2 regions of the Acidaminobacter sp. QWL-03 genome follow, and region 2 is predicted to be linked to the other one. Evidence: a T-box and tRNA genes for the amino acid it is inferred to sense, from the RefSeq annotation. Region 2 holds a T-box; the other holds one or more tRNA genes.

What was found. The T-box of region 2 lies ahead of pheS (phenylalanine--tRNA ligase subunit alpha). A T-box ahead of a tRNA ligase gene usually reads a tRNA of that ligase, here a tRNA-Phe.
Region 1: it encodes a tRNA-Phe, which carries the amino acid that the T-box ahead of pheS (phenylalanine--tRNA ligase subunit alpha) is inferred to sense. The anticodon was not compared.

The regions. Positions count from the first base shown of each region.
Region 1 is NZ_CM178752.1:1,333,245-1,336,471, reverse strand. It holds tRNA gene AC4PHM_RS06075 (tRNA-Asp) at 1-21, shown strand, start outside; tRNA gene AC4PHM_RS06070 (tRNA-Tyr) at 39-123, shown strand; tRNA gene AC4PHM_RS06065 (tRNA-Gly) at 262-335, shown strand; tRNA gene AC4PHM_RS06060 (tRNA-Gln) at 353-428, shown strand; tRNA gene AC4PHM_RS06055 (tRNA-Lys) at 456-531, shown strand; tRNA gene AC4PHM_RS06050 (tRNA-Ser) at 539-628, shown strand; tRNA gene AC4PHM_RS06045 (tRNA-Ser) at 635-726, shown strand; tRNA gene AC4PHM_RS06040 (tRNA-Trp) at 752-827, shown strand; tRNA gene AC4PHM_RS06035 (tRNA-Pro) at 844-920, shown strand; tRNA gene AC4PHM_RS06030 (tRNA-Ile) at 939-1,015, shown strand; tRNA gene AC4PHM_RS06025 (tRNA-Phe) at 1,195-1,270, shown strand; gene AC4PHM_RS06020 (ribonuclease H-like domain-containing protein) at 1,351-2,322, opposite strand; gene AC4PHM_RS06015 (nucleoside recognition domain-containing protein) at 2,370-2,792, shown strand; gene AC4PHM_RS06010 (nucleoside recognition domain-containing protein) at 2,807-3,227, shown strand, end outside.
Region 2 is NZ_CM178752.1:1,471,810-1,475,036, forward strand. It holds gene pheT (phenylalanine--tRNA ligase subunit beta) at 1-383, opposite strand, end outside; gene pheS (phenylalanine--tRNA ligase subunit alpha) at 399-1,418, opposite strand; T-box leader at 1,556-1,784, opposite strand; gene AC4PHM_RS06730 (TrmH family RNA methyltransferase) at 1,928-2,719, opposite strand; gene AC4PHM_RS06735 (potassium channel family protein) at 2,801-3,227, opposite strand, start outside.

The sequences.
Region 1 (3,227 bases), 140 kb from region 2:
CGAGTCCCTTCCAGGTCGCCAATTACAATTTCAAACATGGGGGGGTTCCCGAGTGGCCAAAGGGGACGGACTGTAAATCCGTTATCTACGATTTCGAAGGTTCGAATCCTTCTCCCCCCACCAAATTAGTTTTTTCATAAAATTCGTGGCACTAAACGAATTTTTGAAAAAACGGTTTCTCTCCGAAGGAGAGAAAAATTACCTTAATGAATTTCAAAGTAACCTTCGAAGTAACTTTCGATATTACCACTGTAAAACCCTGCGGGTGTAGCTCAGTGGTAGAGCCCCGGCTTCCCAAGCCGGTTGCGAGGGTTCGATCCCCTTCACCCGCTCCAAAGTAGTCTTACAACATTGGGGATTCGCCAAGTCGGTAAGGCAACGGACTTTGACTCCGTCATTCGTAGGTTCGAGTCCTACATCCCCAGCCACACAATTTAATAACCGAAACATTATATGACCCATTAGCTCAGTCGGTAGAGCACTTGACTTTTAATCAAGGTGTCCCGCGTTCGAGCCGCGGATGGGTCACCAACAACTTGGAGGGGTACCGAAGCGGTCACAACGGGGCGGTCTTGAAAACCGTTAGGGTTAATAGCCCACGTGGGTTCGAATCCCACCCCCTCCGCCAATTTATGGAGAAGTACTCAAGAGGCTGAAGAGGCTCCCCTGCTAAGGGAGTAGGTCCTGATGAGGGGCGCGAGGGTTCAAATCCCTCCTTCTCCGCCATTAGCGCAAAGGTAATATCGTACTTAGGGGTGTAGCTCAGCTGGTAGAGCAGCGGTCTCCAAAACCGCGTGCCGTGGGTTCAAATCCTATCACCCCTGCCATTTCAATTTAATATGTCGGGGTGTAGCGCAGCTTGGTAGCGCATCTGATTTGGGATCAGAGGGTCGCGGGTTCAAATCCTGCCGCCCCGACCATTAACACTTTAAGCTCATGGGCGTGTAGCTCAGGTGGTTAGAGCGCACGCCTGATAAGCGTGAGGTCGATGGTTCGAGTCCATCCATGCCCACCAAGTTAGTTTTTTTCGAATGCGGAGCATTAACCGCTGAGGAAAAAACGGTTTCTCTCCGAAGGAGAGAAAAACCACCTTACGGTTTTTCACCGAAGGTGAAAAAAACGAACACCCGTAAATGTTAATAGCACAATGCTGTAACTAGGAATCAAAGTATCAGGTTTGTTCTGTTACATTCTGCCCAGATAGCTCAGTCGGTAGAGCAGAGGACTGAAAATCCTCGTGTCGCTGGTTCGATTCCGGCTCTGGGCACCACTAAAAAGCCGTTCACGCGAAATTGATTCCGTGAGCGGCTTTTACTCATTTCTGCCATAAGTTCATATGATGTACTGGACTTAGCCAAAAACGACTTTTTGTTTGGCTCCCATTAGCTGATCCATGTGCCGCAGGAGGTTAGGCATGTTCTCGTATAGAGGATGTCCATCCACGCTGATTACACGCATACGGGATTGGCCTTCCAGATAGAGGCCAATGCTTAGGTCAAAACCATCGACGTTATGGTGCTCTACGGGAAGTGTAACTTCCAGGCGAGGTACAGTTCCGGTTAAATGTGTCTTAAAGATATGACCGCGGTCATCATACCAATGCATCTCTTCAGTATTATGATCAGGCTCAAATGTAATTATGGCAAAATCACCCTGCAATTTCAACGAGATTAGGTTGAGCTCCATATTGCGCCATTCAAAATAATGAGGCTTGTAAAGCTCGACGACACCGGAATGGTGCTCCAACAATCGATAGGTCAATTCGAGCAGGTTTAATGTATCTTCTTCATTGTGAAGTTCTATTTTGTCTGCATAGCTGCGATCGCCGGTCTCTAGGAAGTTATTATAGGCATCAATACAGTCGAGACCACTGAGTGTGTCCGTTCTAAGGATGCCGAGGGCGGTTTCAATGCTTTTCAGTTTGTAGCTATCAAGATGAAGGCTTGCTTTGGCGACTTTCATAAGATCTAAATTACGAGCGACTGTAAGTGGTGCAGTCAAACCATGCTTGGCATATTTGTGCATCAGGTAGGGCACATCGAAGGCATCACCGTTGAAGGAAATGAGATATTTTGAGGACAGCAGTGAGTGTGCTGCAGTAAGAATGTCTTTTTCATCTTTGCCTGTTTCATTGAAAAAGTAGTAATAATTCAGTTGATCCTGATGGAGTTCAATGAGGCTGATGGAAACGAGTTTGGAATAATCACGGTGGAAGCCGGTGGTTTCGATGTCGAAGAAAACGATAGGTGAATCCACTTCCAGGTGCCTGGCGATGAAGTGACTTTCTTTACTGGGTTGTAAGGATTTTTGTGTGGTCATCATGGCGCTCGCTCCTTTGTTAATGTAAAACTATTAAAGCAGGTGATTGAATGGTTGAATTTATGGCTACCCTAAGAGATGGAACCGGGAAGGGTTTGAAGACAACTTGGACACTGGCGAAGGTCATCGTGCCAATTTATATTATTGTCACTATTCTTAAGTATACCCCAGTCATCGGCTGGATTGCCATTTTGTTTGAGCCGGTGATGCAACTTTTTGGTTTGCCTGGAGAGGCGGCTATAGCGGTGGTCATGGGGAACTTGCTGAATATCTACGCAGCCCTTGGTGTTATGGCGACGCTTCCGCTGACTATGAAGCAGATTACCATCATGTCGGTGATGCTGTCGTTTTCGCATACCTTGTTGGTGGAAACAGCGGTTTCTAAACGGGTCGGGGTCAGCATACCTGTAATATTGTCGGTCAGGATTGGGTTGGCAGTGTTGTCGGGGATCGTGCTGAATCTGGTTCTTTAGGGGGGCGAGTATAAATGGGTACTGAGTTTAGTCTTATAGTGATACTGAAGGAAGCGATTTTGGGATCGCTTTCATCAGTGTGGAACATTGCGATTATTGTTTTTCCTTTGATGATTGTCATGGAATTCGCGAGAAAATACAAAGTCATGGATGTGATTTCTGCGGGACTTCGACCTTTGACCCGGTTTTTAGGCGTCCAGCGGTCTGCCGCGTTTCCTCTGGCTGTTGGGTTGATCTTTGGGCTTGCTTATGGGTCTGGGGTCATTATACAGAGTGCTCAGGAAGGTGAGATCGACACACGGAGTCTGACATTGGTATCTATTTTTCTGGCATGCTGTCACGCGGTCGTGGAGGATACGCTGCTGTTTGTGGCCGTTGGCGCAAATGGATGGCTGCTGCTGGGGCTCAGGACTTTGGCCGCGTTTATAGTGACCA
Region 2 (3,227 bases):
GCAAATCCAAGTTCTTCCAAGGAGCAGAGCATGCCATCCGAGTCAATGCCTCTCAGCTTACTCTTCTTGATCTTGACGCCGCCGCAGATCCACGAATTGTGGACCGCTACAGGAATATAAGCGCCCTCAAAGCAGTTGTCCGCGCCTGTGACGATCTGCGTCACGCGCTCGCCAAGGTCCACCTGCATAACCCAAAGCTTGTCCGCTTCAGGGTGGCGCTTCACTTCGGTAATTTTACCAACCACAATATTTTTGATGCCCTGGCAGACTTCAGAAATCGCTTCAGTCTTGGAACCGGACATGACCATACGGTCTTCAAAGTAGTTCAATGAGAGATCGTCGATCTCCACATAATCTTTTAACCACGCTATAGGTACCAGCATTATCTTCTCGCCCTCCTAAAACTGTTCAATGAAACGCATGTCATTTTCAAACATCAGACGGATGTCGTCGATTTCAAGTCTCAGCATGGTCACTCGGTCAAGACCCATGCCAAAGGCAAAACCTGTGTATTTTTCAGAGTCTATGCCGCACTCCTCAAGGACGTTTGGATGCACCATACCGCAGCCAAGGATTTCGATCCAGCCGCTGCCCTTGCAGACACGGCAGCCCTTGCCGCCGCATTTGAAGCAAGTGACGTCCACTTCGGCGCTCGGCTCTGTGAACGGGAAGTAGTGCGGTCGGAACTTCGTCTTGGTGTGTTCGCCAAACAAACGTTTTGCAAAGACGTCCAAAGTGCCCTTCAGATCAGCCATGGTAATGTTCTCATCCACCACTAAGCCCTCAATCTGGTGGAACATTGGGGAATGCGTCGCGTCCAGCTCGTCGAAGCGGAAGCAGCGGCCCGGTGAAATGACTTTGATGGGCGGACTACTTGCCTTCATAGTCCTGACCTGAACCGGGGACGTCTGGGTTCTGAGGAGAATCTCCTCCGTGATATAGAACGTATCAGACAGGCTCCTGGACGGGTGATCCGGCGGCGAATTCAGCGCGTCAAAGTTATTGTATACAGTGTCTACCTCCGGCCCCTCAGCGACGCTGAAGCCCATACCTATAAAGATGTCCTGAATCTCGTTCAAAACCACCGTCAGTGGATGCAAATGCCCGCGTTTTTTCGCCACACCCGGTAAGGTCACGTCGATCTGTTCCTGGATCAGTTTGTCGCCCAGGGCGCTGGCGGATTTGACCGCTTTTGCCTCTTCAAGGGCTGCTTCAATAGCTTCTCTGGCCTCGTTGATGATGCGGCCCATCTCCGGCCGGTCTTCAGGCGCCACCGAGCCCATGGATCTCAGCAGTGTCGTCACCTCGCCCTTTTTCCCGAGGTACTTGACGCGGAGGGCTTCAATCGCCGCCAAATCCGCGGCGCCATTAATCTCGGACAGGGCCTGCGTCAACATGCTCTGAACATTGTCTTTCATTTGTACATCTCCTCTCAGTTTTCACTTTCATGCCAGTGCGGTTTTTTGCCGATGGTCATCTCACCCGCAACCCACCAGCCATCACTTGATGTTATAAGTCTCTGGGTGTTTTTGGACAAATAAAAAAATCCCCATCCCAAAGGGACGAAGATTTTACTCCGTGGTACCACCCAATTGACGCGGCGACATAATCGCTTTGCCACTCATTGACAGTCCTTAACGCGGACAGGACGTTTCCAGCTACTGAATAGTTTCACCGAAAAAGCTCAGGAGTGAACTTCATCCACATCAAATCAAAAGGCTCCCACCATTCCTTTTTCGCTGAAGATCTGAACTATAGACTACTCTCTCCGTCATTGCCGGCATGAAATACGCATAGATCAGCCAAAAAACCGCCGACACTTACCTCATACCTTCATTTCAATTGTAAATACTATAGCATAATGAAACGCCAGGTTGCAAGAGATACTTTTCCCCATGACAACGCAGGGCGCCGCTTTTCAGTCGTTTCACAGTCGTCGTTGGCGTGTGGCTTCGAATAGGATTACCCCTGCAGCAATCGCCGCGTTGAGGCTCTCTGCGCCCCCGCGGATTGGAATCCTAAGGCGCTGAGTCGCCAAAGCTTGAATTTCCTCAGAGATCCCCTCTGCTTCGTTTCCAATCACCAAAACGGTAGACTTTGTCCAGTCGTAAAGGGCGTAATCCTCTGAATCCTCGAGAACCGCCACTGCGATTTCAAAGCCATTCGAGCGAAATTCAGCCAGCGTTCCTGCGAAATCTGAACACTGAACCAATGGCACGTCAAAGAGAGATCCCATTGTCGAGCGCACGACTTTTTCATTGAAAGGCTCGACACAGCCCTTGGAAAGCAGAACCCCCTCCACGCCGGCTGCGTCAGAGGTCCTGAGTATAGTCCCAAGATTACCGGGATCACGGATTTGATCCAATGCCAGAAAGAGACTGCCTTCCAGCGGCCGGGGCGCAAGCTCCGGCATTTCAGCGACACCAAGACAGCCCTGTGAATGGACGGTTTCAGATAAGACTTCAAACAATTCGCCTTCGAGAATGGTCACGTTTATGCCCTGGCTTTCAGCGTGCTGCGCGAGATGAATAAACTCAACGCGGTCTGCTTCTCTCTGGTCCAGGATCAAATCGCGGAGCGGCCATCCCCGTGCCATGACATGTCGCACTAAACGGACACCTTCAATCAGAAACAATCCTTGCTGGATACGGTGCTTTTTAGAAAGTAAATTTTTATATCCTTTGTAGATATCATTTTGTGAAGAGGCTATGTGCTTCATTGATGAGTACTCCCTTCAGGTCAGGGTTGGCGCCAGAAAACCATCGGCAAAAGCCTTGCGAAAACTGGGCATCAGGACAGGTTATGACTTGTCGATCCGGTTCAAATCGTCATTATGCCCTATGACGACCAGGACATCCCCTTCGCGGACCACTTCGTCCGGACCCACAGCGACTTTGATGTCAAAGCCCTGCTTGATCGCCATAACGTTGATGCCGTATCTGGCGCGCAGGTTCAGCTGTCTCAGGTTCTTACCAATCCAATGGTCCAGCGCCACAATTTCAACAATACTGTAATCCGGCGCCAGCTCAATATAGTCCAAAATATTGTCAGATACCAGATTTTTCGCTATTTTGATGCCCATTTCCCGCTCCGGAAAGACCACGCGATCTGCGCCGGTCTTGTACAACACCTTACCGTGCAGCTCGTTCTGAGCTTTTGAGATCACGTATTTGACCCCCAGCTCCTTGCACATGAGCGTGATCAGAATGGAGGACTGAATATCAGAG